Regions from separate parts of the Janibacter endophyticus genome, predicted to be linked through region 2. Evidence: riboswitches for the same ligand, from Rfam matches in the RefSeq annotation. Region 2 holds a riboswitch; the other holds the start of a gene.
What was found. A riboswitch is a leader RNA that binds a small molecule or an ion and turns the genes downstream of it on or off. The one in region 2 is predicted to bind cyclic di-AMP.
Positions count from the first base shown of each region.

Region 1: it holds a riboswitch for cyclic di-AMP, as region 2 does, so the genes downstream of both, JNO54_RS01840 (C40 family peptidase) here and JNO54_RS04255 (C40 family peptidase) in region 2, are expected to answer to the same signal.

Region 1 covers NZ_JAFEJG010000004.1:362,998-377,212, forward strand. Annotated here, with positions in the region: gene JNO54_RS01775 (ABC transporter permease) at 1-289, shown strand, start outside; gene JNO54_RS01780 (TetR/AcrR family transcriptional regulator) at 286-921, shown strand; gene JNO54_RS01785 (TfoX/Sxy family protein) at 939-1,268, opposite strand; gene JNO54_RS01790 (LysE/ArgO family amino acid transporter) at 1,313-1,915, opposite strand; gene JNO54_RS01795 (isopenicillin N synthase family dioxygenase) at 1,963-3,015, opposite strand; gene JNO54_RS01800 (aspartate aminotransferase family protein) at 3,012-4,430, opposite strand; gene JNO54_RS01805 (SPFH domain-containing protein) at 4,581-5,249, opposite strand; gene JNO54_RS01810 (SDR family NAD(P)-dependent oxidoreductase) at 5,604-6,410, shown strand; gene JNO54_RS01815 (PIG-L deacetylase family protein) at 6,523-7,242, shown strand; gene JNO54_RS01820 (hypothetical protein) at 7,239-7,658, shown strand; gene JNO54_RS01825 (putative quinol monooxygenase) at 7,748-8,068, opposite strand; gene JNO54_RS01830 (HNH endonuclease signature motif containing protein) at 8,171-9,514, opposite strand; gene JNO54_RS01835 (GTP pyrophosphokinase) at 9,660-10,640, shown strand; cyclic di-AMP (ydaO/yuaA leader) riboswitch at 10,780-10,970, shown strand; gene JNO54_RS01840 (C40 family peptidase) at 10,968-11,726, shown strand; gene JNO54_RS01845 (S8 family peptidase) at 11,821-13,590, shown strand; gene JNO54_RS01850 (sulfite exporter TauE/SafE family protein) at 13,613-14,215, opposite strand, start outside.
Region 2 covers NZ_JAFEJG010000004.1:873,685-887,899, forward strand. Annotated here, with positions in the region: gene JNO54_RS04235 (hydroxyacid-oxoacid transhydrogenase) at 1-3, opposite strand, end outside; gene JNO54_RS04240 (hypothetical protein) at 1-764, opposite strand, end outside; gene JNO54_RS04245 (MFS transporter) at 827-1,471, shown strand; gene JNO54_RS04250 (iron-dependent transcriptional repressor DtxR) at 2,071-2,772, shown strand; cyclic di-AMP (ydaO/yuaA leader) riboswitch at 2,905-3,087, shown strand; gene JNO54_RS04255 (C40 family peptidase) at 3,089-3,952, shown strand; gene JNO54_RS04260 (hypothetical protein) at 4,030-4,230, opposite strand; gene JNO54_RS04265 (hotdog fold thioesterase) at 4,505-4,969, shown strand; gene JNO54_RS04270 (ABC transporter ATP-binding protein) at 5,075-5,854, shown strand; gene JNO54_RS04275 (ABC transporter ATP-binding protein) at 5,851-6,714, shown strand; gene JNO54_RS04280 (branched-chain amino acid ABC transporter permease) at 6,711-7,598, shown strand; gene JNO54_RS04285 (branched-chain amino acid ABC transporter permease) at 7,591-8,730, shown strand; gene JNO54_RS04290 (ABC transporter substrate-binding protein) at 8,796-10,049, shown strand; gene JNO54_RS04295 (3-carboxyethylcatechol 2,3-dioxygenase) at 10,149-11,093, opposite strand; gene JNO54_RS04300 (zinc-binding dehydrogenase) at 11,116-12,099, opposite strand; gene JNO54_RS04305 (aromatic ring-hydroxylating oxygenase subunit alpha) at 12,201-13,601, shown strand; gene JNO54_RS04310 (Rieske (2Fe-2S) protein) at 13,598-13,936, shown strand; gene JNO54_RS04315 (NAD(P)/FAD-dependent oxidoreductase) at 13,933-14,215, shown strand, end outside.

The sequences.
Region 1 (14,215 bases), 510 kb from region 2:
CGCGAGCGCCTTCGCCCGCACGGAGTTCCAGGCCGTGCAGTTCATGCCCCTCGTCATCGGCCCGCAGATCTTCCTCTGCGGCCTGCTCGCGCCGCGCGACGGGATGCCGACCGTCCTCCAGTGGCTCTCCGACGCGCTCCCGATGACCTACGCCGTCAAGGGGCTCCAGGCGATCGGGACGCAGTCCGACCCGACCGGTGACGTCCTACGGCACGTCGGGGTGCTCGCCCTCTTCGCCGTCGGGGCGCTCGTCGTGGCGGCGCTGTCGATGCCGCGGCAGACCCGATGAGCCGAGGCGAAGGGGGTGGCCTGGAGGCTGGTCCCTCGCACCTCGACCGGCATACAGGTCGTGGGCGCCGGGCCGGCGAGTCGACGGCGCGGGACGACATCCTCGCCGCGGCCCGCGAGCTCTTCAGCGCCTCCGGTTTCGACCGCACGACGATGCGGGCGGTCGGCGAGCGGGCCGGTGTCGACCCGGCGCTCATCAGCCACTACTTCGGCAGCAAGCAGGGTCTTTTCCTCGCCGCCACCGAGTTCCCGGCCGACCCGCAGGAGGTGCTACGCCCCCTTCGCACCTGCCCGCACGACGAGATCGGGGCGACAGCGCTCCGAGCGATCATCACGGTGTGGGACTCTCCGGCCGGGACCGCCGTCGTCGCCCGCTTCCGGCAGGCGGTCGTCGCCGACGAGCAAGAGCTCTTCCGCAGCCTGCTGACCGGGGTCATCCTGCCGATCGTGCGCGAGCGGATCGGGGAGGACGACGCCGAGCTGCGGCTCGGGCTCTTCGCAAGCCAGGTGGCGGGCATCTTCCTGACCCGACACGTCGTCGCGCTGCCGCCGATCGCCACGGCAGACGTCGACCGGCTCGTCGCGGCCGCAGGGCCCACCCTCCAGCGGTACCTGACGGGCCCGCTGGACTGACCCCCCTTCGCCGATCTCTACTTCGGGGCCTTCGGCGGCAGCGTCCGGACGTAGGCGACGCTCGGCGCGACGACCCGAGCCAGCTCGGCGTCGGTGAGGTCGACGTCGGGGGCGGTCTCGTACCAGCCGCTCATCACCCGACCGCGCATCTCCATGGGCCGCAGCAAGGGGTCGACGTCTGCCTCCTCCGGCACCCGCACCATGAGGCTGCGTCGGCTCCCGGCCGCCACCGCCATGTGACCGTCGAGCATGAAGCCCAGACCGCCGAACATGGCGCGCTCGGTCAGACCCGACTCGTCGGCCAGCAGCCCCCGGACCCGCTCGGCGAGCACCTCGTCGTACGCCATGCGGGCAGCATGGCAGGTACGGCGACACGTCCGGAGGGGATCCGTCAGGCGCCGAGCGCGAGCTTGAGCGAGACGAGCAGCATGACGACCCCGACGAAAACGTCGACGACCCGCCAGGTCGATGGCTTGTCCAGCGGCCGGGCAAGCGCCCGGGCTCCGAGGCCGAGCGCGGAGAACCACAGGACCGACCCGAGCATCGCCCCGCCCGCGACGACCCACCGCTCGTCGCCGTGCTGGTTCGCGACGTTGCCGAGCATGAGCACGGTATCGAGGTAGACGTGCGGGTTGAGGTAGGTGAGCGAGAGCGTCGTGAGCGCCACCGACCCGAGCGTCACCGCCCTCGGAGAGTCGCCGGCGTGCAGCCCCTCCGGTCGAAGGGCCGAGCGGAACGAGCCGATGGCGAACCACACGAGGTAGGCCACGCCGCCCCAGCGGAGCACGTCGAGCAGCCACGGCGCCCGCTCCACGATCGTGCCGATCCCCGCCGTCCCGAGCGCGATGAGCAGGGCGTCGCTCACCGCGCAGATCGCGACGACGACCCCGATGTGCTCGCGCCGGATCCCCTGCCGCAGGACGAAGGCGTTCTGCGCGCCGATGGCGACGATGAGGGCCAGCCCTGTCGTCAGCCCGGTGAGGAGCGCCTGCACGGGGCGAGGCTAGGCCATCGGGGGCCGCGCACCATGCCCGTCTCGCGCTACCGACCGTGGTGCGCCTCCAGCGCCTCCGGGTAGGAGCGGCGGTAGTACTCCCACAGCTGCTCGCCGTAGGTCTGCGCACCCGTCGAACCGGTCCCGCCCTGCCCGGCGAGCAGCTCGTCACGCCGCGCCATGAAGCCAGCAGCCGAGTGCCGTGGGCTGGCCGTCACGGCCTCGGCGTACGCCGGGTCGAGGCGAAGGGGGACGAGCTCGGTCCGTAGGTCGGGTCCGGCGAAGTAGGCGGAGGAGTAGCGCTCGTCGTGAGCGATGACCCGGTGCTTCGTCGCGACGAAGTAGCGACCGGTGAGGCTCTGCAGCATCTCGCCGATGTTCACGACGAAGGCGTCGTCCCGCACCGGGACCGGCACCCACTCCCCCTTCGCGTTCTCCACCTCGAGGCCGCCGACCTCGTGCTGCATGAGCAGGGTGAGGAAGCCGGTGTCGTGGTGCGCGTTGACGCCGGCCTCGCCGGCCGGGGTCTGCGGGTAGTGGATGAGCTTGACCATGGACATCGGCCGCTCGCCGAAGTACTCCTCGAGGAAGCCGGGGTCCAGGCCCAGCGCCGCGGAGAGGACCTCCATGACGCGGGCGGCGAGCTTCTCAAGGCGCCCGATGAACTCCTCGACGGCCTCTCGGAAGCCGGGCAGGACGTCCTCGGGCAGCCACTGGTTCGGCCCCTCGAGCCGCAGGTATGGCGGATCAGCGTCGGGCGGACCGGCCGGATGCTCGGTGAGCAGGTCGACCTGCTCCCGGTGGTCGGTGCGGTTGTCGGTGAGCTCGGTGCCGAGGCGTTCCCAGCCGCGCAGGTGCGGGGACCGGGCCTTGTCGATCTGCGCCTTGACCTCGTCGGGCAGCGCGAAGAAGCGCTCGAGCTCGGCGAAGTACGCGCGCCGGTCCTCCGGGGTGATCCCGCTGCCGACGAGCTGGAAGAAGCCGACGTGGTGGCAGATCTCGCGGACCTCGTCGGCGAGCGCTGCCCGCTGCCCGTCGTCGTCCCAGCGGGAGAGGTCGACGACGGGCAGCGCGGTGAAGTCGGCGCCAGCTGCGGTCACGCCCGCAGCGCCTTCCCGAGCTCGCGGAAGTGACCGACGAGCGCGTCCATGTCGGCCTGCGTGTGCGCGAGCGAGACGAGCCACTGCTCGTCGAGCCCGGGCGGGGTGAGCACGCCCCGGTTGACGCCCCAGAGCCAGGACAGCTCGGCGACCCGGAAGTCGGTCGCCTTGTAGTCGCGGTAGTTGCGCACCGGGGTGGTCGACCAGGTGACGCAGCCCTTGAGACCCATGCCGACGGTGTGCGCGGGCAGCTCGAGCTCGCGGACGACGACGTCGATCTGGTCGAGGGTCGCGGTGTTGAGCCCCTCGGCGGCATCGAGTGCCTCGTGCGTGCACACCTCGTCGACGGCCTCGGCGGCCGCCATGACGAGGGGGTTGCCGTTGTACGTGCCGAAGTGAGCCATCCGGCCGTCGACGACGACCTGCATGACCTCGGCCGTGCCGCCGAAGGCGGCGAGTGGCAGCCCGCCGCCGATGCTCTTGGCGAGCGTCACGAGGTCGGGCTTGACGCCGACCCGCTGCGACGCACCGCCGTAGCCGGCGGTCAGGCCGGTCTTCACCTCGTCGAAGATCAGCAGCGTGCCGGCCTTGTCGCAGGCGGCACGGACACCAGCGAGGTAGCCCTCGTCCGGCAGGACGATCGCGAGGTTCTCCACCACCGGCTCCATGACGACCGCAGCGACCTCGGACCCGTGCTGCTCGAGCATCTTCTCGAGGTAGGGCAGGTCGTTGTACGGCACGACGTGGACGGTGCCGGCCTCGACGTCGAAGGGGACCTCGGGCGTCGGCGCGTCGGCGGGACCGGCGTCGGCGAGCTCCGGCTTCACCGAGACGGACAGCGCGTCGTACCCGCCGTGGTAGCCACCCTCGATCTTGATGATCGCCTTGCGCTGCGTGTAGGCCCGCGCTGCGCGAACCGCGTACATGAGCGACTCGGTGCCCGACTGGGTGAAGCGGAGCATGTCGAGCCCGAAACGCTCCTGGTAGCGCTCGGCGACCCGGGTCGCGGTGGGCGACGGGGTGACGAAGAGGGTGCCAACCTCGGCGAGGGCGTGCTGGACCTTCTCGACGACGACGGGGTTGAGGTGGCCGACGAGCATCGCGCCGAAGCCCATCGACAGGTCGAGCAGCTGCCGCCCGTCGACGTCGGTGAGGTAGGCGCCGCGGGCGCTCGTGATGGAGATCGGGTAGGGGTCCCAGTGCTGGAAGGACGAGGTCACGCCGAGCGGCAGCGACTTGCTGGCGCGCGCGTTGTGCTCGCCGGACTCGGGGGTGTCCTTGGTGAACCGCTCCCACTCCTGCGCGAGCAGCGCCTCGACCTTCGCCTGGTCGAGCGGGGTGGAGCTGGACGGGATCTCGCGGCGAGCCGCCGGGTCGGCCGGGGGCCAGCTCTGGGTCGAGGTCGCGTCGGACATGTGATCGCCTCCATGACGGGGGCGACCTGACCGGCCGCCCGTGTGACAGACATCATGGCGCACGACGGAGGCGGCTTCCTGAGGCGCGAGCGACAGCGAGCCTCGAAGGGGGTGACCCACGCGTTCCCGGTGGGTCACCCCCTTCGCCCCTCAGTCGGCTGCGTCGCCGAGGACGACCTTGACCTCCGCGCCGAAGGGTAGCGACTCGACGAGCCGCATCCGGGCCAGCGCAGGGTGGTCGTCGAGCAGCTTCGCGCCGTTGGCGAGCGAGCGCAGCGCCGCGGTCTGCGCTCGGGCGGCCTCGAGCTGTGCCTGGGCCCGGTGGCGCCCGACGGCGACCTCGGCGGCCGCCGAACGGATCTCCGCGGGCAGGACGACGTCCTTGACGACGACCTCGTCGACGATGATGCCGACGTCGGTAGCCACCCCGGCGACCGCGGCCCGCACGCGAGAGCCGAGCTCGACCCGCGGCAGGGCGACCACGTGCTCGGCGGTCAGTCCGGTGAGGGCGTCGCGCAGCGCGACCTGGATCGCGAGGTACACCTCGGCCCACGGCTCGGCAGACCGCTCGGCGAAGGCCACGGCGTCCCCGACGTGCCACGTGTGCGCGACGGACACCTTGACCGTCAGCGCGTCGGCGGTCGGGATCTCCTGCACGGCAAGGACACCCGACTGCCGCCGCATGTCGACGTACTCGTGCTGCGCCCGCCGGGGTCGCTTGTGCCGCCCCGCGTCGAGCACGACGGTCGGCCGGCCGCGGTAGCGCTCGAGGGCCACCTGCCAGGGGGAGACGGTGATGGTACGGGTGAGGATGGACATGTCGGTGACCTCCTTCGAGGGTCGGGTCGTGGTGGGCGCGGCGGACCGGCGGCCGGCGACGGCGAAGGGGGACGGGAGCCCACCTCGTCGACCTGACCGAGCGGGTCGCAGGGTCCTCCTGCGCGGATGTCGCCGGCCACCGGCGAGTTGAGAGACCAGGGATTCGAACCCCAGGAGTGAACAGCTCCGATGCCGGTGCCCGAGGGCGGTGACGAGGTACGACGCGCAGGGTGGGTCCGGTACCCCGGCCTGTCCCGCTGATCTCGTCAGGGGGGACGGTAGGCGGTCGGGTCGGCCGGACGCGACCGATTTTTCGGGCGTCATAGGCTGGAGACAGCCGATCGAGGAGGAGTCATGCAGGTCCAGGACCGGGTCTTCGTCGTCACGGGTGGGGGCAACGGCATCGGCCGCGAGGTCGTCATCCGGCTGCTCGGCGAAGGGGGGAAGGTCGCCGCCGTCGACCTGCGCGCGGAGGCCCTCGAGGGGCTGCGGTCGCTGGCCGGAGCGGACCGGCTGAGCACGCACGCGTGCGACGTCAGCGACGAGGATGCGGTGCGCACGCTGGCCGACGAGGTCGTGGCCTTTCACGGCCAGGTCGACGGGCTGCTCAACGTCGCCGGGATCATCCAGAGGTTCGTCCCCTTCGCCGACCTGCCGCGTGCGGAGATGGAGAAGGTCATGGGCGTGAACTTCTGGGGCGTGGTCAACACGTGCTCGGCGTTCCTGCCGCTGCTCCGCGAGCGACCCGAGGCGTGCGTCGTCAACGTCTCGAGCATGGGTGGCTTCACGCCGGTGCCGGGGCAGACGGTATACGGCGCGAGCAAGGCTGCGGTCAAGCTGCTCACCGAGGGGCTCTACGCCGAGATGCGTGGGACGTCGGTGGCGGTGACCGCGGTCTTCCCCGGTGGCGTCGCGACCGGCATCGCCGACAATTCCGGGGCGAGCCGCGAGGGCATGGGTGCCGGCGACATGGAGAAGGCCGCTGCGCGGCTGACCACCCCGCAGGCTGCGGCCGAGCAGATCGTCGAGGCCGTCGGCAGCGGCGCCTACCGCGTCATCATCGGCAAGGACGCCAAGGGCCTCGATCTCATGATGCGGATCAACCCGCGCCGGGCCACCGACTTCATCGCGAAGAAGATGGCCTCGCTCATCGCGGGCTGACCACGCGGGTGGGGTGACCAGCCCGCGGCCCGCGAGGGCATCGATAGTCATACCCCATGGGGTATCCTCGTCGCGAGGTGCAGGTCCCCAGGCACACGACGAGGAGGCCCCCATGAGCCCGCACAGGACGACCCCCACCGCCCCTGCGCTCGAGCTGGGCACGGTCCTCGCGGTCGTCGCCCACCCGGACGACGAGTCCTTCGGGCTCGGCGGCATCATCGCCCGGTTCGTGGCGAGGGGCTCGACCGTCGACGTCCTCTGCCTGACCCAGGGCGAGGCCTCGACCCTCGGCACCGACACGGTCGCCGACGGTGCCGCACTCGCGCTCGTGCGCGCCGAGGAGCTGCGCCTGGCCGGCGACGCCCTCGGGGTTCGCTCGATCACCCTGCTCGACCACCCCGACGGGGTACTGGCCGACGTCCCCCAGGCCGACCTCGTCGACGCCGTCCGCTCCGCCGCCGCTGAGCACGGCAGCACGTCCTACCTCGTCATGGACCGGACCGGTATCAGCGGGCACCCAGACCACGTGGCCGCCACCGAGGCCGCCCTCGTCGCAGCCGCCGAGGAAGACCGCCCGGTCCTGGCCTGGACCCTTGCCCAGCCGCTCGCCAGCCAGCTCGTCGAGGAGACGGGCGTCCCCTTCGTCGGCCGCCCGGCAGATGAGGTCGCCTACCTCGGTGTCGACCGGGAGGCCCAGCTCCGGGCGATCCGCGCCCATGTCAGCCAGGCCGTGCCGGGCAGCGTCCTGTGGCGACGGCTCGAGCTCTCCGGCGGCCGTGACGCCGTCGTCTGGCTCCGGCGCCCGACAGCGGACGAGGGGACCCCGTCATGAGCAGCGACCTGGACGACATCCGCCGGCTCGTCGCCGACGGACCGGCGACGCGCATCCGGGTGACGGCGCCACGCGCCCTCGCCCTCTCATGGTGGACCGGCACGCGCCTGCTCGCCGCGCTCGTCCTCGTGCCGGTCGTCGTCGGTTTCCTCGGCTGGGTCGGGCGAGGTCTCTCCCCGACGCTCGTCCTCGCGGGCGTCGTCGGAGGACTCACCCTGACGACGTACATCCCCAGCCGGCGGCAGAGCCTGGGAGACGCCTTCGGCGGGCAGTGCGGCCTCGTCAGCGCGCTCACCCCGCTGGCCGCCGCCATGGTGCTCGATCCGGCGCTGGGGACCGGTGCGGGGCTGGCGTTGATCATCGTCAGCGTCGGGTTGCTCCGCCGGATCGTCGGACCGCAGACCTGCTCACGCTGATCTGACCCGCGCAGGGCCGCACACTGCCGGGCTGATCTGGCCCGCACCCCGGCCAGACAGGCCCAGGCTGCGCTGACCCTCTCGCCTGGTCACCCGACCTGGAGCTCGCCCATCTCCTCCCAGCCGTCGCCGTCGACCTGACGGCTGACGATCTTCGGCGTGGCCGCGAGGTACTGCGGGAACTCGCGCTGCATCCTCGCGAAGTGCTCGCTCTGGACGTGCGGAGCGGCACCGTCGTCGTCGAAGGCCTCGACGAGCACGTACTCCGTCGGGTCGTCGACCGAGCGGGACCAGTCGAACCACTTGTTGCCGGGCTCGGCGCGCGTCGCCTCGGTGAACTCGCGGCTGATCTCCGGCCACGCGTCGGCGTGCTCGGGCTTCACGGGGAACTTCACGACGATGAGGATCATGCGTCCACCCTGGCAGAGGAGAGCGACTGCCGCTCTGCCTCCCAGCCGCCCTGTCTCTGCCGCCCTGCTCTCGCGAGCGGGCCCCTGCCCGGTCCGGACGCCTCAGCCGGCCCGGGGCCAGGCGATGAGCAGCTCTCGGTCGTACGACCCCGGGGTCAGGTCCCACACCACCTCGGGCGGGCCGGTCCCGGACGGGCCGCCGCCCTGGTCGAGGTAGCCGTGCAACCGGCGGGAGTGGACGATCGTGTGGTGCCGCTGGCACAGCAGCGCGGCGTTGCTCAGGTCGGAGGTCCCCCCGTCTGCCCAGTGGACGAGGTGGTGGGCATCGGTCCAGCGCGCCGGGGTGGTGCAGCCGGGGTAGGTGCAGCCCCCGTCCCGCAGCCACAGCGCCCGGGTCTGCCCCGCGGTGAAGAGCCGCACGGCCCGCCCCACGTCGAGGATCTCGCCCTGGCCGCCCAGCACGACCGGGACCACGTCGGCGTCGCACGCCAGGCGCCGGACGGTGGTCGGGTCGAGCAGCGCCCCGGAGTCGAGACCGCCCGACGTCCGGCCCGCGAAGACCCCCGTCCGCAGGTCCTCGTAGCTCATCGACACCAGGAGCGTCGCCCTGGCGCCCCGACCGGCCCGGGTGTCCATCGACCCGACCGCGGCCCGGACGATGTCGACCAGGGCATCTGCCCGACGCTGGTCGCTGGTGCGGAGGTCTCGCTCCACCACCCCGGTCTCCGGGTCCTCGCACGGCGCCGGCGCCGAGAGCGCCTCGATCGCCGCCTCGAAGGCTGCCGCCCCCTCCGGATCGAGGACGAGCCGGTACTCGTGAAGCCCGTCGTCGACGACCGGCCGCGACAGCGCGCGGCCCCGACGCAGCCGGTCGTGCTCGTGCTCGAGCTCTTCCGGGAGGCCGTGGCGGGCGAGCAGCTCCGGACGTACCCGGCGGACCCCCTTCGCCCCCTCGAGCGCACCCATCTCGACCATCCCCGCCAGGACCGGGTCGCGGGCGCCCTCGGCCAGCCGCGACTCGATCCTCGAGATCTCGGAGATCACGACGTTCGCCACGCCGACGGTGATCCGGCCGGACTCGACGGCATCACGGACGAGCGCGTTGCAGGGGAGGCGGAGTGCCGTCACGGCGCGGGCGATCCGGGCCCCGCCCGAATGCAGCGCCCCCATAGCCCGCTGGGTGACCCAGGACGTCAAGGAGGCGGCGTCCGACTCGGCCACCACGCCCCGTGAGTGGGCCTCCGCCACGAGCGAGAACCGTGCCGCCTCCGCCCGGCGCACCAGCTCGTCCGCCAGACCGAGCAGCTCCTCGAGCTCGGTCGACCCGGCCTCGAAGAGCCGCTCCGCGAACCCGTCCAGCGCCTCGGTCGCGCCCTCCATCGCCCTCCGGCGCTCCCGGAGCGAGACCGCTGCGGGGCCGGGGTCGAAGAGGGGCGTTGCTGCCATGCACCAACACAACCAGACACCACCGACAACGCTGCGAGCTGATGACGTGCGGCGAGAGAGCAGCTCGGGGAGCGGACGGCTGCGCACCTCTGCGGCACGGTCGCACCTCTGCGACCCGGTCGAACCTCGTGGGACAGTTGGCCGCATGGCCTCCCCCACCCGCCGCGCGGTGAACCGCTACGCGGACTCGCACCGCTCCCTGCAGAGCGTGACCGACGACTTCGTCGCGCTCGTCACGGCGATGCTCGACGAGGCCGGCATCAACTACCTCAGCGTCGACGGCCGGACCAAGAGCGTCTCCTCCTTCGCCGGAAAGGTCCACCGCCGGGCCGCGGCCGGACGCCCCTACGCCGACCCGCTCACCGAGATCACCGACCAGGTCGGGGTCCGCGTCATCACCTATGTCGCGAGCGACGTGGCCGCCGTCGCCGAGCTGCTCGCCGACCAGCTCACCGTCCTCGACGACCGGGACCTCGGTCTCGAGACCGCCGACGAAGGTCGCTTCGGGTACGCAAGCCGCCATCTCCTCGTCTCGCGGGACACCGGCGACGACGTGGTCTACCAGCCGACACGCAGCGCCTCGGTGCAGCTGCGCACCGTGCTCCAGCACGCCTGGGCGGAGTTCGAGCACGACATCCGCTACAAGGGCACCGTCCCCGAGCAGCTCGTCGCCGACCTCGACCGGCGGTTCACCCTCGCCGCCGGGCTCATCGAGCTGGCCGACAAGGAGTTCTCCGCGATCCGCGACCGTGTCCAGGTCGACCTCGGCACGCAGCCGACCGACCCCGACGACGAGGACGACCCGCGGATCGGCGCGCCCGAGCTCACCGCATTCCTCGCCGGCCGCTACTCGACCGCGGGCTGGTCGCGCACCGACCGTTACACATGGATCAGCGGCGTCCTTCTCGAGCTGGGCATCACCTCGCTCGACGAGCTGAGCGGCATCCTCCAGGGGATCGACAGCTCCGAGGTGACCGCACGCATGGGCTACCGGTACCCACCCGGCGCCGTGCGCCGGCTCGACGACGACCTGCTCCACCACTTCGGGCAGCGCTACGTCGAGCTCACCGGCAACGCCCACCGCCGCGACTCGCTCACCGCGCGGCTCGCCCGGCTCCAGGGCTGAGCGGGACCACTCCTTCGCCCCCTCGCGTCGCGGGCGAGGCCCCCTTCCGGAGGCACCCGGCCCACCCCGTCTTGGTCACGAACTGGTAAAGACGAGACAAAACCTTTACGCTCACTTCTGCCTCCCACCAGGGAGGACACCTCACGGCACGCCGAGTCCCGCCAGCCGCGAGGGTGCCCCTGCACCAACATGGCGGGAGCGGGGGACCCACTTCTCCGGCCAGCATCCAGCTGGCCTCGGGGTGAAGCCGGGTCGTCCATCGTGACGGCCGGCCGGGTGATCTCCACCCGAACCCGACAGCTCACCCCGAAGGCGCTGGAGACACACATGACCTCTTATGTCGGGCGCCACCGCGCGCCGAAGAGCACGACGACGCTCACCCGCGTCGGCACCACCGCAGCCGCCGGCGCCGTCGCGCTCGGCGTGAGCATCCCCGCCGCCGGCACCGCCTCGGCCGCTCCCGCCACCGTCGCCGCCCCGGCCACCGTCGCCGCACCGGCGGTCGTGGCCAAGACCACCTCCTTCACCGGCATCGTCAAGGTCGGCTCCCGCGGCACCACCGTCAAGGCCGTCCAGCGCAAGGTCGGCGCCACCGCGGACGGCATCTTCGGCCCGCGCACCCGCTCCAAGGTCGTCACCTGGCAGAAGCGCAACCGCCTGGTCGCCGACGGCATCGTCGGACCCCGCACCGGCACGAAGATGGGCCTCTCGTCGCGCACGGCGACCGCCCCCAGCCGGACGACGACGCGGACCTCCACGACGGGCGTCGTCACGACCGCCCGCAGCCTGGCCGGCACCCCCTACCGCTGGGGCGGCACGACCACGGCCGGCTTCGACTGCTCCGGCTTCACCGGCTACGTCTTCAAGAAGCACGGCAAGTACCTCCCCCGCACGGCCGAGCAGCAGCGTCGCGCGGCCACCCGCGTCTACACCCCGCGGGCCGGCGACCTCGTCTTCTTCGGCGCTCCGGCCCACCACGTCGGCATCTACACCGGCAACGGCAAGATCATCGACGCCGGCCGCTCCGGCAGCAGCGTGCGCGAGCGCGCCATCTGGACGAGCAACGTCAGCTACGGCCGCTTCTGAGCGACCGCATGGCCCAGGCCGAAGGGGACCCCGCAGCGTCACGCTGCCGGGTCCCCTTCGTCGTCGGCAGGCTCGGTGAGGGAGCATGGTCGCCATGGCCGGGACGAGGACGACAGCGAGGCGGGCGGCCGTGCTCGCGGGTCTGCTCTCGGTGGGCCTGGCCGCAGGCTGCTCCGTCGGCCCCTTCGGTACCGACGGCTCGAGGTCCTCGAGCGGCACCGCCTCGTCCGGCACCCCCTCCGACTCCCCCTCCGACTCCCCGTCCGCCGACCCGACCTCGGGCACCGCGGCCGAGCACCGCCCCACGACCCATGTGACGACCTACCCGGTCGCCGAGCCGGAGGGGATCGAGTGGGTGGTCGTCGTCGGCGACCCCGTCGACACCGACGCTGTCGCCACCCGCCTGCGCGATGCGGGCGAGCCGGTCACCTCGATGAACACGGCCGTCGGGATGATCACCGTCCGGACCGAGGACGACGGCTTCGCCGCCCGGGCGAAGGGGGTCGACGGCGTCTCCCGGGTCGTCACCGACCGCGACCCGGCGTGGGGCGACATCGACGGGTCCGACGCGAGCTCGCTGGCCCGCCCGGGCACCTCGGTGCCTGGCGAGACGCCCAGGCCGCCCAAGGGCGGCGACCCCCTCGACGGACACCTGTGGGGGATGCGCCTCATCCACGCGAACGCCGCCCAGCGGGTGACCCCCGGCTCGCCCGACGTCACCGTCGCGGTCATCGACACGGGCATCGACTCGTCCCACCCGGATCTCGCGGACGTCGTCGACACCGAGCGCTCACGCACCTATGTCACCGACCGGCCGGAGATCGACGGGCCGTGCGAGGTCGAGAGCTGCATCGATCCCCTGGGCTCCGACCCGAGCGGCCACGGCACCCATGTCGCCGGGACGATCGCCGCCGCCAGGAACGGCCTCGGCGTCACCGGCGTCGCATCGGGTGTGCGGCTCATCGACCTGCGCGCCGGCTCCGACACCGGGATGTTCTTCCTCGGACCGAGCGTCAACGCCATCACCGCGGCCGCGGACCTCGAGGCGGACGTGGCGAACATGAGCTTCTACATCGACCCGTGGCGCTACGCCTGCGAGGGCGGCGCCGAGGGCGACACCCCCGAGCAGGTGGCGATGCAGGAGGTGACGATCGACCTGACCCGGCGTGCGATCGCCGACGCCCGCGAGCGCGGGGTCACCTTCGTGGCCTCGACCGGCAACGGCGGGGGTGACCTCGCTGACCCCGGCATCGATGCCACGAGCCCGAACTACGGCGGTGACACCCGCGAGCGGACCATCGACCCCGAGCGCTGCCTCAGCCTGCCGAGCGACGTCGACGACGTCATCGGGGTGACCGCGGTCGGGCCGGACCGCGAGCTCGCCAGCTACTCGGACATGAGCTCCGACCCCGACGCGGACCTCGTCGACATCACGGCCCCCGGCGGCGACGGCATCGACGCGGCGAGCGCCATCCTGTCGACCTACCCGAGAGCACCGCTCCAGGAGGAGGGCCTCGTCGACCGCGGTGGTCGTCTGACCGCCTACGGCCGCGACGACGGGGTGCTGCGCTCGTGCCCCGACGGCATCGAGGATGGCGACCCCGACCCGGACGGGCGATGCGGCTTCTACCGGACCCTCGTCGGGACCTCGATGGCGTCGCCGCACGTCAGCGGGACGGCTGCCCTGGTCCTCAGCGCGAAGGGGGACCGCAGCCCGGACGAGGTGGCCGAGGTGCTCGGCTCCACCGCCCGCAGGCTCGGCTGCCCGGTGAGCGCCTCCCCCGCGGGTGAGTGCGTCGGGACCCCTGCCGACAACGGCTACTTCGGGCGGGGGCTGGTCAACGCCGGCGCGGCCGTGGGCTGACAGCGCCCTCGGGGACGGCAGGTCAGCCGCGCAGGAGCGACTCGAGCCCGATGCCGAGCGCGACGAGGACGAGCAGCCCGGCGAAGGCGCGGCTGAGGTGGGCCGCCGGCACCCGGGAGACGAGGCGCCCCCCCACGAGACTGCCGACGATCGCGGCGGCGGTGAAGAGGCCGATGACGCCCCAGTCGAGCGAGATGCCGTGGCCGACCCGGGCCGTGAGCGCCGTGGCGCTGTTGACGGCGATGACGAGCAACGAGGTGCCGACGGCGACCGGCATGGTGAAGCGGAGCGCGAGGACGAGCGCCGGGACGAGGACGAAGCCTCCGCCCACGCCGAAGAAGCCGGTGAGCAGGCCGACGGCGCTGGCGACGAGGACGAGCAGGCCGACCCGCCCGCACCGGCAGTCCAGCGGCCGCCAGGAGATCATCGAGGGCTCCAGCGCGTCGGCGGGGTCACCCGGCGCGCGGGGCCGCAGCGAGCGCCGGATCATGACGACCGCGACGACAAGCATGAGCCCGGCGAAGGCGCGGAGCAGCAGGTCGGGGTCGACCCCGGCCGCGAGGCTCGAGCCGAGATAGCTGCCGCCGACGCCGAGGGCCCCGAAGACGAGACCCTGGCCGAAGCG
Region 2 (14,215 bases):
CATGACTCTCCTCGGGCGGGGGCGGTCCCCGGGATGGTCTCCCGGGTGACGACGATCCAGGTCGAGGCCGCTGACGCGACGACGCGCTCGCCGTCGAGCAGGGCCGTGCCGCAGTGCCGCTTGCGTCCCTCGCTGCCCGCATCCCACCCTACGACGACGAGCTCGCGTCCCGCCGGCACGTCGTCGTGGACCTCGACGACGAAGGTGCCCAGCAGCAGCGTGTCCTCGCCGAACCCGACGGCGAAGGCGCCTGGGCAGTCGAGCGCCGCGCTGAGCGTCGGCAGGTCGGCGTCGGGCAGGGTCACAGGGGCGGCGACGACGCCGGGACGGCCGGGGACCGGCCCGGCGTAGATATGCAGGCCGTCCGTGTTGTGCGGTCCGCACACGAAGCACCCGGGGTAGGGGTGCCCGTCGAGGTCGACCGTGGCCGCCGCGGCCCGGGCGGTCCCGAGGTCGACGGACGGGGGCGCCTCCAGCGGAGGTGCCGGCGCCCGCCGGGCGGTCGCGAGGACGGTCTCCCCGGCGAGGAGGCGCACGGTCACCCCTTCGTCACCGGCCTCGCCGTCGACCTCCCAGGTGAGCGGGGAGCCCACGGGTGTCGGGGCGGAGAGCCGGACCTGGGCGGCGGGGAGGCCGGACGAAGGGGGGGCCAGCGCGTCGAGGCGGTCGGCGACGAGCCCGCAGACCCAGCCGCCGTTGCCGCAGCCGGGGGGTCCCTGGTGGGCCGGGTCCACGATGGTCGGCGACGACGTCGGTGAGGTCATGACCGCACCCTAGCCACGAACAGACCCGGCTCGAGGCGCCCTTGCCTGCGACGATGTCGCCGATGCCCACCTCGCCCTCGGCCCCCTTCGCCTGGCGCGCGATCGCGCTGCCGGCCTACGGGCCGACCGTGGCCAACGGGGCGGCGATGGGGGCGGTGCTCCCGGTCGCCGCGCTGCGGGCCCACCAGGATCTCGGGGCCGACCTCGCGACCGCTGGTCTGGTCGTCGCGCTCATCGGCATCGGCCAGCTCGTCGGGGCGCTGCCCGCCGGTGCCCTCGTCGCCCGGCTGGGGGAGCGGCGAGCGCTGACGCTCGGGGCGGCCGCCGACGTCGTGGCGATCGGGCTCGCCGGCTTCGCGCCGACGCTGCCGCTCATGGGGCTGGGGATGGTGCTCGCCGGGCTCGCGTCGTCGGTCTTCTTCCTCGCGCGGCAGGGCTTCATGATCGACGTGCTGCCGCCGGCTCGCGCGCGGGATGTCGCTGCTCGGGGGGTCGATACGGGTCGGTCTGCTCCTCGGCCCGGCGGGCGGTGGTGCGGCGGTCGCGGCCTGGGGCCTGCAGGGCGCCTTCGTCGTGGCGATGGCTTTTGCCGCGCTGTCGCTGGCGATCGTCGTGCTCACTCCCGACATCACCGGCTCGCACGAGCGGGCCGCGGCGGCTCGGGTGGACGCCACGGGGCGTGTGTCCATGCTCCGGGTGCTGCGTGACCATGCCCGGCTCCTGCTCACGCTCGGCGTCGGGGTGGTCGTCATCTCGGGGCTGCGGCAGGCCCGTCTGGTGATCCTGCCGCTGTGGGCGGCGCACATCGGGCTCGGTGGCGTCGAGAGCTCGGCGGCCTTCGCGGTCGCCGGGTTCGTCGAGCTCTTCCTCGTCTACCCGGCGGGGTGGGCGATGGACCGCTTCGGGCGGGTGGCGGTGGCGGGCCCGATGACCTTCCTCCTCGGCGCGACCATGCTCGCGCTCCCGCTGGCCCGCGACCTCGTGGGGCTCGTGGTCGTCGCGTCGGCGATGGCGGTCGCCAACGGGCTCGGCTCGGGCATCGTCATGACGCTCGGTGCGGACAACGCGCCAGTGGTCGGGCGCTCGGAGTTCCTCGGCGGGTGGCGCTTCTGTGGCGAGGTGGGCAACGCCGGCGGGGCGCTCGCGGTCTCCGCGCTCACCGGGCTGGTGAGCATCGGTGCGGCCGCGCTCGTCCTCGGCGGGATCGGCCTGGCCGGCTCGGCGTGGGTGACGTGGTGGGTGCTCCAGGCCGACCGGAGGCGGCTCGGCCGACGCGAGGCTTGACCCGCCAGGCAGAATCGGGCCTGTGAAGGATCTCGTCGACACCACTGAGATGTACCTCCGCACGATCTTCGAGCTCGAGGAGGAGGGCATCCCGCCCATGCGTGCCCGGATCGCCGAGCGGCTCGGGCACTCGGGCCCGACCGTCTCGCAGACTGTCGCCCGGATGGAGCGCGACGAGCTCGTGCACCTCGGTGCTGACCGTCGGCTCGTCCTCACCGACGAGGGGCGCGCCCTCGCGACCCGGGTGATGCGCAAGCACCGCCTGGCCGAGCTGCTCCTCACCGAGGTCATCGGCCTGGAGTGGGAGTACGTCCACGACGAGGCGTGCCGGTGGGAGCACGTCATGTCCGACCGGGTGGAGCGCAAGATCGTCTCACTGCTTGGTGAGCACCGGCAGTCGCCCTACGGCAACCCGATCCCCGGGCTCGACGAGCTCCTGGGGGAGGGCGAGCACGAGGAGTTCCGCGAGGGTCTCCACACGCTCGTCGAGGTTGTCGACGACAGCCTCTCCGGCCCCTTCGTCGTCCGTCGGCTCGGAGAGCCGGTGCAGGTCGACGAGGCGGCGCTGCCGCTGCTCACCCAGGCCCAGGTCAGGCCGGGAGCGGCCGTCGACGTCCGGGCCGACCAGGACCGGATCGTCATCGTCCGCGAGGGCGGGGCGGACAGCGAAGGGGTGTCCCTGCCGCGGGACGTCGCGGTGCACGTCTTCGTCGAGCGGGTCTGAGGACGCGTCGACGCCTCGAGCTGGCTGCGTCGTCGGCCACCGTTACCTTGACGTGACATTCGACGACGGTCTGTGTACGGTGCCGGAGTCCGCCTGCCCCCTGGGTGGACCGTCACCACGGACCGCCGAGTCCTGCCACCGTGGCCGACGCCCCTGAAGCACAGCAAGGCAGGAGCGGGGGACCCACTCTCGGGGCGAGCCACGGCTCGCTCCTCGGGGTGAAGTCCTCCAGGGGCCGGGAGACCGGCACCTGACGGACCGGGTGACCTCCGCCCGAACCCGACAGCTCACCTCGTAGGCGCTGAGAGGCAAAAACGTGTCTGAGCGCAGTCACGGGCGTCACCGCGCCCCCGTCCGGTACAGCCCGGTCGCCGAGCTGACCTCCATCGTCTCCGACGCGGCAACCCCGCTCGCCAAGGGCTCGGCCGTCCTGGCCGCCACCGGTGGGCTCGTCGCCGCGATCGCGATCCCCGCGTCGGCCGCCCCCGCCGACCCGGCCCCGGCAGACGGCGGCCAGGAGATCACCGTCGCCGCAGCGGTCCCGGCCGTCGCCGCTCCCGAGACCACCGCGCCGGTCGCCGGTCAGATGGGCTTCGGCGAGCTGGAGATCACGGCCGTGGAGAAGCCGAAGGGTCCGACCCCCGAGCAGATCGCCGCCCGCGAGCGCGCTGCCCGCGAGCAGGCTGCTCGCGAGGAGGCGGCGCGTGAGCAGGCCGCTGCCGAGCAGGCAGCGAGCGAGCCTCGCGCCGGCCAGCCCGCAAGCCGTTCCTCGCAGCGCACCGCGCCCGCCCCGGCGGCTGCCGCGCCGGCTCCCGCCGCCCCGGCTCCCGCCGCCCCGGCCGCGTCGTCGAGCAACGTCATCGCGATCGCGAAGCAGTACATCGGCACCCCGTACGTCTACGGCGGGTCGACCCCGGCCGGCTTCGACTGCTCGGGCTTCACCCAGTACGTCTTCGCCAAGGCCGGCAAGTCGCTGCCGCGCGTCACGACCGCCCAGCAGGCCGCCACCACCCCGGTGAGCACCCCGCAGCCCGGTGACCTCGTCTTCTTCGGCTCGCCCTCGTGGCACGTCGGCATCTACGTCGGCGACGGCATGATGATCGACTCGCCGCGCACCGGCAGCTCGATCTCGATCCGCCCGATCTTCAGCGGAGTCTCCGGCTACGGCCGGGTCGGCTGACCCGACTCGACGCCACGAAGGGCGGCGCTCACCCGACCGGGTGAGCGCCGCCCTTCGTCACGGGTGGGGACGCTGGGTCAGCTCGGGTCGTCGGCCTGGAACGTCGGGTGGACCTCGTCGGGCTGGTCCGGGTTGTCGTGGTCGTGACCGGGCGACTGCTCCGCCGGGACCTTGCCGCCACGGTCCTGCTCGCCGTCGATGACGTCCCTCGGGGTCGACCTTCTCGTGCTCGCCTCGAAGGGCTCGCCGGTGCGCTTCGGGTCCGGGGTGCGGTCCATGGGCTGGGTCAGGTCGATGTCCTCTGCTTGGGATCCTTCAGGTCCTACCCTGCCAGCGGCACGCGGCCCACAGGGTCGAGCGGTTACGGCGACCAGCACCCCCATCATCGAGGGCACGAAGAAGGTAACGGGTAGAGGGGACGGTCGCCCGGATGGGGCCGAAGGCTCGGCCCGCGAGTGACGAAGAGGGCCGGGCATCTGGCCCGCTCCGGCCGCGTGCCACCTGGCGGCACGAGGGCGAGACCATGCCCCCGGGGCTGCCCAGACTCGCGTCATGACTGCACCGACCACAGACACCGCCATCTGGTGGGGCAACCCCTCCATCGACGAGGCCAACAGGCGCGGCGCGCAGGTCCTTAACGGCCACATCGGCATCGAGGTCGTCGAGCTCGGCCCGGACTACCTCGTCGCGACCATGCCGGTCGAGCCGCGCGTCCACCAGCCGGCCGGGGCGCTACACGGGGGGGCCTCCGTCGTCCTCGCCGAGACCTGCGCCAGTTGGGCAGCGATCTTCGCCGTCGACCGGACGAAGTACCACTGCGTGGGCATGGAGATCAACGCAAACCACCTCCGCCCGGTCTTCGACGGGCTGCTCACCGGGGTGGCTCGGCCGATCGCCATCGGTCGTCGTACCCAGGTCTGGGACGTCCGCATCACCGACGAGCAGGGCCGGGCGGTCTGCGCCTCGCGCTGCACGATGGCGGTCGTCGAGACGCCCAGCAGCTACGGGCTGGCGTGAGAGTCATGGCGCTCGTGTGCCGTCCAGCGGCACGACCGCTGCGCCTCGGCGCCTCGCCGGACCTAGCGTCCACCGCACCTCACCGGTCCGACAACGGAGTCACGGATGCTTAAGCTCGACGGGGTGACCGTCCTCTACGGAGAGGGCGCGCCAGCTCTCCACCAGCTCGACCTCACGGTCCGAGGGGGCTCGATCACCGCTGTGGTCGGCGGCAACGGCGCCGGCAAGACCACCCTCATGCGGGCGGTCTCCGGGGTCCTGCCCTTCCGCCGCGGGAGGATCTCCGAGGGATCTGTCTCGCTCGAGGGGGACGACCTCAGAGGCCTGAGCGCCGATGCCATCGTCCGGCGCGGCATCGCCCACGTGCCCGAGGGGCGCCGGGTCTTCACCGAGCTGACGGTCGACGAGAACCTCAGCGCCGGCTCCGCCGCCACGAAGGGTCGCGCCGATGACGTCCGCGCCGAGGTCTACGAGCTCTTCCCCGTCCTCGCTGACCGTCGCTCGCAGCGCGCCATCCTCCTCTCCGGCGGTGAGCAGCAGATGCTCGCCATCGGTCGTGGTCTCATGAGTCGCCCTCGTCTCCTGCTCCTCGACGAGCCGACCCTGGGCCTCGCGCCGAAGATCGTCGAGCAGATCGGGGAGATCGTCCAGGTCATCCGCGAGCGCGGGACGACGGTCATGCTCGTCGAGCAGAACGCCGCGATGGCCCTCTCCGTGGCCGACGACGGTTATGTGCTCGAGCAGGGCGCCGTCGTCCTCTCCGGACCGACGAGCGAGCTGCGCGCGACCGACCAGGTCAAGGAGCTCTACCTCGGAGGCTCCGGTGGTGACGAGGACCGCCGCCTCGAGCTCGACCGCGCGGCCATCGGGCGGTGGTCGGCATGACCCGTCCGCTGTCCCTGGAGGACGTTACGCTGCAGTTCGGTGGTGTCCGTGCGCTCGACGACCTGTCTTTCACGGTGGAGCCGGGGACGATCCACGCGGTCATCGGCCCCAATGGCGCCGGGAAGTCCTCCACCTTCAACGTCATTAGCGGGCACTACCGCCCGAGCGCGGGCCGGGTCACCTTCGGGGACGTCGACCTCACCGCCATGGCCCCGCACAGCATCGCTGACGAAGGGATCGGCCGGGCCTTCCAGAACATCGCGATCTCTGGGCACGCCTCGGTCCTCGACAACCTCATGGTGGCGCGGCACCGGCTGACCAAGGCCGGCTTCATCACCACCGCGCTCGGTCTGCCTCAGGTGCGGGCGGAGGAGCGTCGGCACCGGGTGCGGGTGACCGAGATCGCTGACTTCGTGGGTCTCGGCGACCACCTGCACTCGGAGGCCGGGACGCTCTCCTACGGCGACCGGAAGCGCCTCGAGATCGCACGAGCCCTGGCCAGTGAGCCCGAGGTTGTCCTGCTGGACGAGCCAGCTGCCGGCATGCCCCCCTTCGAGAAGTGGGACATCGCCGCGCTGGTCATGTCGGCCCGCGAGCACCTCGGCATCTCGGTGCTCATCGTCGAGCACGACATGCCGGTGGTGATGGCGATCGCCGACCACATCACCGTCCTCGACTTCGGCCGAGGGATCGCCCACGGCACCCCGGAGGAGATCCGCAACGACCCCGCCGTGATCGCGGCGTACCTCGGCCACCAGCCCTCCAACGAGCAGGCCGCGGCGGCCCAAGAGCTCCTCGACGAGCCCTCCAGGGCCCCAGCCGACGCACCAGCCAGCACGACCGAGGAGCAGCCCCTATGAGAGTCCTTCAGTTCGTCCTCCTCGGGCTGTCGCTCGGGGCGATCTACGCCCTCATCTCGCTGGGCTTCGTCGCGATCTACAAGGGCACCAAGGTCATCAACCTGGCCCAGGGATCGATCATGCTCTTCGGGGCCTTCGTGGTCTCGTCGGTCTCCCCGAGACTCGGCTTCTGGCCGGCTCTGGCCGTCGGCATCACGGTGGCCGCACTCCTCTCGGTCGTGGCCGAGCGGGTCGTCAGCCTTGCCCGTGCGGCGGACCACCTGGTGCTGACCATCCTCACCATCGGTCTTGACATCATCCTGGCACAGGAACTTACCCGTCGGATCGGCGACCGGTACATCACCATGCGCGACCCCTGGGGCGCGGACACGGTGACGCTGCTGGGCACCACGCTCCCCGTCGCGCGACTCTGGGCTACCGGCCTCGGGCTCGTGATCATCGCCATCTTCTTCGTCGCGTTTACCAAGACCGACTTCGGGGTGCGGATGCGGGCCAGTGCTCAGGACCCGGAGACCGCGGCACTCATGGGCATTAGCCAGCGGCGGGTCGCCATGGCCAGTTGGGCCATCGGTGGTGGGCTCGCCTGCCTGGCCGGTGTCTTCCTGGCCGGGAGCCCGAGCCCAGGTCTGGACCACACGGCCCACTTCCTCGCGCTGAGCGCTGTCCCCGCGATCATCATCGGCGGCCTTGACTCCTTCGAGGGAGCAGTCGTCGGTGGCCTAGTGGTCGGGGTCACGCAGAGCCTGGTCCAGGGCTTCGACTCCTCCATCAGTCCGGTGCTCGGCGGTCAGTTCAGCATCGTCGCGCCCTACATCGTGATGCTCGTATTCCTCCTCTTCCGACCGTCTGGTCTGTTCGGCTCGAAGGAGCTCAACCGTGTCTGAGCACGCAGCGCCGACCTCGGCACCGATCGCCCCAGAGCAGTCTGCAGAGCGGCCCACCCTCACCTCGGAGGACGCGCCGCGCTGGTGGCGCCTCGGCCGCTGGCTCCTCCTCGTCCCGGTCCTGCTGGTGCCCTTCTACGCGCCAGCCGACTGGCTGATCATCGGGATCTTCTCGATGGCAGCAGCCGTCGCCGCAGTGGGCCTCACCGTCCTCGTCGGGACGGCCGGGCAGCTCTCGCTCGCCCACGCCTTCTTCATTGCTGTCGGGGCGTACACATACGCCTTCCTCGCGGGAGAGCGCGGGGGAGACGGCTCGTACACCGGGCTGGGTCTTCCACCCCTCCTCGGGGCTGTCGTCGCGGTGCTCGCCGCTGGGGTTGCCGGCTTCGTCTTTAGCCCGGTGGCTGCGCGGCTGCGCGGTCTCTACCTCGGCGTCGCCTCGATCGCCCTCGTCTTCATCGGCGAGCACGTGTGGAAGAACGCTGTGCCGGTCACCGGTGGTGAGAACGGTCGCTCGGTGGAGCCGCTCGCTGCGTTCGGCTTCGAGCTCTCCGGCGAGAACCCGGCGCTCGTCGTGGGCGGTGTGCCCTTCGGGGCCCGCGAGCGGCTCTGGTACCTCGCGGTCGTCGCCCTGCTGGTCGCCGTGATCATGGCCCACCGGGTGGTCCGTGGTCGCCCGGGGCGGGCGCTGCAACTCATGCGGGACAACTCCTCGGCCGCCCGGTCGATGGGGATCAACGTCCGCGGGTACAAGGCCCTCGTCTTCAGCTTCTCGTCTCTCTTCGCCGGCGCCGGCGGAGTGCTCCTCGCCCTCGCCTTCCAGATCATCAGCCCGATCAACTTCGGTCTGCAGCTGTCGATCCTCTACCTCGCGATGGCCGTCGTGGGCGGTCTGGGCTCGGTCGGGGGTACCGTCCTCGGCGCCTTCTTCGTCACTGCGCTGCCACTCGTCCTCGACAAGTACAGCTCGGTGCTCCCCTTCCTCGCGCCCACCGGCTCCGGGGGACTCGACGCCAAGATGCTCGCCACCTTCGTCTTCGGCGCCGCCATCGTGCTCGTCATCGTTCTCGAACCCGGAGGCCTCGGGACCCTCATGCGCAGGCTGCGGGCTCGACTTCCTCGGCGCGCCTGACCCCCTTCGTCCCCTACCCCCACATACCACCGCCCGCCAGGGCGGCCACACCGAAAGGCACCACCATGACGCAGTACCGACGCACCACCGGCACCATCGCAGCGGTCGCGGCCCTGGCACTCACCGCCACCGCCTGCTCCTCGAAGTCGACCGCAGCCGGCGACACGGAGGAGGGGGGCATCAAGACCGGTCCCGGGGTCACCAAGGACACCATCACGATCGGCGTGATGAGCGACCTCACCAAGGTCTTCGGTCCGCTCGGCAAGACTCTCACTGCTGGCAACCAGCTCTACTTCGACTCGGTCAACGCCAACGGCGGCATCTGCGAGCGCGAGGTCAAGATCGAGGTCCGCGACCACGCCTACGACGTGCAGCAGGCGACGACCCAGTTCGCCGAGCTCGAGCCTAAGGTGGCCGGCTTCGTCCAGATCCTCGGCTCACCGATCGTCGGTGCGCTGCAGCCACAGCTCCAGGCCAAGAAGGCAACCGCCATCCCCGCCACGTGGTCCCACGACTGGCTGGGCAAGGACGGCCTCGTCCTCGTCGGAGGTTCCTACGCCGGCGACATGATCAACGGTCTCGACTACCTCGTCGCCGAGGGCAAGCTGAAGGAGGGTGACACCGTCGGTCACATCGGCTTCAAGAACGACCTCGGTCTCGACGCCATGAAGGGCAGCGAGCACGCGGCGGAGAAGCTCGGCCTCAAGGTCAAGAAGATCGAGATCGCCCCGACCGACACCGACCTCTCCGCCCAGGTCAACACCCTCGTCGGCGACAAGGTCAAGGCGATCCTCGTCAGCGCGGGTCCGAAGCAGACCGCCTCCGCTGCTGGAGTCGCCTCGGCCGCCGGCCTGGACGTCCCCTTCCTCGTCAACGGCCCGGGCTTCGACCCGGCGCTCCTCGACACCCCGGCGAAGGCGGCCCTCGAGAAGAACCTCTACGTCGCCACCTCGTACGAGCCGTACGCGGGCGAGAGCGAGGGCTCGAAGGCGATCAAGGAGGCCTACGACAAGGCCCACGCCGACGGCAAGCCGACCATGTACGTCAACTACGGTTACGCGTCGGCGAAGGTCATGGGCGATGCCCTCCAGGCCGCGTGCGACAGCAAGGACCTGTCGCGCGAGGGGGTCGCCAAGGCTCTGCGCTCCCTGACCGAGGTCCAGACCGACGGTGTGATGCCGGCGATGGACCTCTCCAAGGGTGACGCCTTCCCGACCACGGACAGCTACATCTCCGTCGTCGACGCCCAGACCCCCGGTGGCCTGAAGGTGGTCAAGGAGCCGTTCACCGCGACGATCTCCGAGGGCTTCGGCGGCTGATCGCCACCCGCACGATGAAGCGGCCTCCGTCCCGATGGACGGAGGCCGCTTCGTGTGGTGAACCTGGATCCTTGCCTTGGCAAGTGCGCGGGTAGTGTGTCAGGTGGTGGAGGTGGCCGTGACGACGGCGTAGCCGGCGATCCACTCAGGCACAGCCCGGTAGAAGCGGTGACTCACGTCGAAGCCGCCGAAGGTCGACAGCGAGGCGAACGCCGCCACCCAGGAGCGGACCTCGTGCGCAGACCCGCCGCCCTCCTCGGCCATCCACTCGACGGTCCAGTCGTCGACGGCCGAGAGGTCGCCGGAGGTGAGCGTGTCGAGGACGAGGTTGTCCCACTCCGGGTTCAGCGCCTTCATGCTGGGCAGCTCGTCCGCGGCGAAGGCGCGGCCAGCTGCGACGACCCGAGACTCCCCCTTCGCCCGCTGGTCGGGGGTGGGGGACAGGCCCTCGATGAGGGCCTTGGCCACCGGCGGCGGAGCGCCCTCGAGGACGGGGACCGGCGGGTCGTGGGAGAGCCCGCCGGAGCCGATGAAGAGCACCCGGCGGTCCAGCTCTGCCGCGGCCGAGCCCAGCGCCTCGCCGAGCGCGCGGATCCGGGAGACCGGGCCGAGGGGGGTGGCGACGCCGTTGACGAAGACCGGGACGACCGGGACGTCGGTGATGCCGCCGAAGAGCTGCTCGAGCGGCTGCACCATGCCGTGGTCGACGGTCATCTGCGCGGACACGGTGAGGTCGATGCCCCGGTCCAGCGTGCCCTTGGCGAGGTGCCTGGCCGCCTCGGTGTCGACCGAGAGCGGTCCGGGGGTGCTCCCGAAGTCACCGACGGAAATGGCCCCGGTGGCGAGGCAGAAGGGGGGCATGCCCCCGTAGAAGAAGCCGTTGTAGTGGTCCGGCGCGTAGAGGACGACCAGCTCGGGGTCGAAGTCCTCGACGAAGGTGCGGGCTGTCGCGACGGCTCCCTCGCAGGCCTCGAGGACGTGGGCAGGTGGGTCGTTCTTGCCGATCAGCGGCGAGTGGGACAGGCCGACGAGTGCAGCGGTCATGGGGTTCCTCCCGTGGTTGGGTTCAGGCGGGTGCAGGGGTGGGGTGGAGGATGATCTTGCCGAGGGTCTCGCTGGCCTCCATGAGGCGGAAGGCGTCGTGGATCTCCTCGAGCGGCATAACCCGGTCGACGACCGGGCGGATCCCGGTGGCAGAGATCATCCGGATCAGGGCGACCATCTCGGAGCGGGTGCACCCGGTCGAGCCGATGACGCGCAGCTGCTGGTAGAAGACGCGGTTGAGATCGGCCGGCGGCTGGTCACCGGTGGTGGCCCCGCAGACGACCACTGTGCCCCCGGGGCGCAAGGCCTTGAGCGAGTAGCTCCAGGTCGCCTCGCCGACCGTCTCGATGACGACGTCCACGCGCTCGGGCAGCCGCTCGCCAGGGGCGACTGCCGCAGCCGCGCCCCATTCAAGGGCCGTGGCGCGCTTCTCCGCCGAGCGGCTGGAGGCGTAGACGACCGCGCCGGCGGCCACCGCGAGCTTGATCGCGGCAGAGGCGACCCCTCCGCCGACCCCCTGGACCAGCACTCGGTCCCCGGCCTTGATCTGCGCCTGGGTGAAGAGCATCCGGTAGGCGGTGCCCCAGGCAACGGGGAGACAGGCGGCCTCCTCGAACGACAGCTCCGGGGGCTTGGGGAGGACACAGCGCTCGGGGACCGAGACGACCTCGGCGAAGGTGCCGTTGTGGCGCTCGGACAGGAGCGCGCGGCGTGGGTCGAGGGTCTCGTCACCCATGCCGGCGTCTGGGTCGGCGATGATCGGGTAGACGATCACCTCGTTGCCGTCCTCGTCGTGCCCCGCAGCGTCGCAGCCGAGGATCATCGGGAGGTGCTCCTCCGGGTGGCCCACCCCGCGCAGCGTCCACAGGTCGTGCATGTTGATCGAGGTCGCGACGATGCGGACGTTGGTCCACCCCGGGCGTCTCTCAGGCTCGGGGACGTCGGAGAGGACGAGACCTCCCAGCGGGTCGGTGGGACTCTGGCTGATGCAGGAGGCGGCGCGCATGGGACCCAGCCTCAGGGGCCGCCACAGGCAACTACAGCAGGTGTGCCGTACAACGGCACACCTGCTACCCGCGCTGGCGTGCGCGGGTGTGGCATGTCCGCATGACCACCACTGACGACACGAGGGCGGCCTCCCTTCGCGAACCTGTTGCGAAGGTCGGCGGCCTGACGCGCCCCGATGGCCTCAAGGCCAACATCGACACCTCTGGACTCGTAGACGTCGAGACCGGCGTCGTCGACCGGGTGATCTACAGCGACGAGGCGATCTATCGGCAGGAGCTCCGGCGGGTCTTTGCCACCCAGTGGCTCTTCCTCGCGCACGAGGACCAGTTCCACAAGCCCGGCGACTTCTTCACGACGTGGATGGGCGAGGACCCGATCATCGTCACGAAGGACAAGAGGGGTCGGATCCGGGCCTACCTCAACTCCTGCCGCCATCGGGGTGCCCGCGTCTGCCGCGCTGACTCCGGCCGGACGAAGAACTTCACGTGCAGCTACCACGGCTGGTCCTTCGACCTCGACGGCGACCTAGTCGCAGTGCCCAACAAGGACAAGTACCCGGACCACTTCGACCCCCGGGACTGGGGACTGGTCGAAGTTCCCCGGGTGCAGTCCTACCGGGGGCTGATCTTCGGCACGTGGGACGCCGAGGGCGAGGAGCTCGCCGACTACCTCGGTGACATGGCCTGGTACATGGACGCCTTCCTCGACCGCGACCCTGAAGGGACCGTCGTTGTCGGCGACGTCCACCGCTGGGTCCTCGAGGGCAACTGGAAGCTCATGGCCGAGCAGTTCGCCACCGACTGGTACCACGTGAACATGAGCCACGCGTCGGCGCTCTACGTCATGACCCCTCCCGGCAAGAAGCTCGCCGAGGCGGTGATCAACCGCCAGGGCCGTCAGTTCCTCTCCGACCGGGGTCACGGGGCGGGCTTCCCGGTCAACGCCAAGAACCGCTTCGATGCGCAACGGGTCCACGAGTACTACGACTACGACGCGCTGCGCGAGCGGTTGACCGACGCGCGCGTCGAGGGACCGATGACCACGGGTCACGCGACCGTCTTCCCCAACTTCTCCTACCTGCCGGTCAACGGCTCGATCCGCGTGTGGCACCCCAAGGGACCGGACAAGATCGAGGTCTGGGCCTGGACCATCGTCGACCGATCAATGCCCGAGGACGTCCGCGAGGCGCAGCGGCTGTACAACCTGCGCACCTTCGGCCCCAGCGGCATCTTCGAGCAGGATGACGGGGAGAACTGGAGCGAGATCCAGGTGATCTCTGGCGGCTTCATCACGGGGGAGACCCCGCTGAATTTCCAGATGTCGCTCGGCACGGCTACCGAGGACGGTGTCCACCCGGGCAAGACTACCGAGCTCTTCAGCGACGCCGCCGGCCTGTCCTTCTACCGCCGCTGGTCCGAGCTGATGAGCACGCCGGCTTGGCACGAGACCCGTCCCCGGCCGAAGCGGCCGGGTGCAACCCCCGAGGAGCAGACCCCATGAGCGAAGGCATCCGCGTGGCAGCTGTCGACGACATCCCCGAGGGCGAGGGCGTCGTCATCTCCAAGGACGTCACCGGAACCGAGGATGACATCGCGCTCCTCAAGGACGACGACGGCTCGGTCTGGGCACTCGACAACACCTGCCCGCACGAGGTGGCCTCGCTGGCGGACGGATGGGTCGAGGACGGCTTCGTCGAGTGCCCCCTCCACGCGAGTAAGTTCTGCCTCAAGACCGGTGACGTGCAGTCGTTGCCGGCCCCGCGGGGAGTCTCGAGCCACCGCGTCGAGGTCCGCGACGGAGAGGTCTACCTCTTCCCGGGGGCACCTGCGTCATGAGCGAGTCGCCGCGCAGCGTCCTCGTAGTCGGTGGTGGGATCGCGGGCGTGAGCACCGTCTCCGGCCTGCGCCGTCACGGCTTCGAGGGCGAGATCGTTCTCGTCGACCCTGACAAGCTGCCCTACGACCGGCCGCCTCTGTCAAAGGAGTACCTGGCCGGCGGCCGGGACCTCGACGGCATCGCGCTGCAGGCGGCGCAGTGGTACGTCGATCAAGACGTCACCCTTGTCGGTGAGGTCACGGTGACGTCCGTGCACCCGGACGAGCACGAGGTCGTCC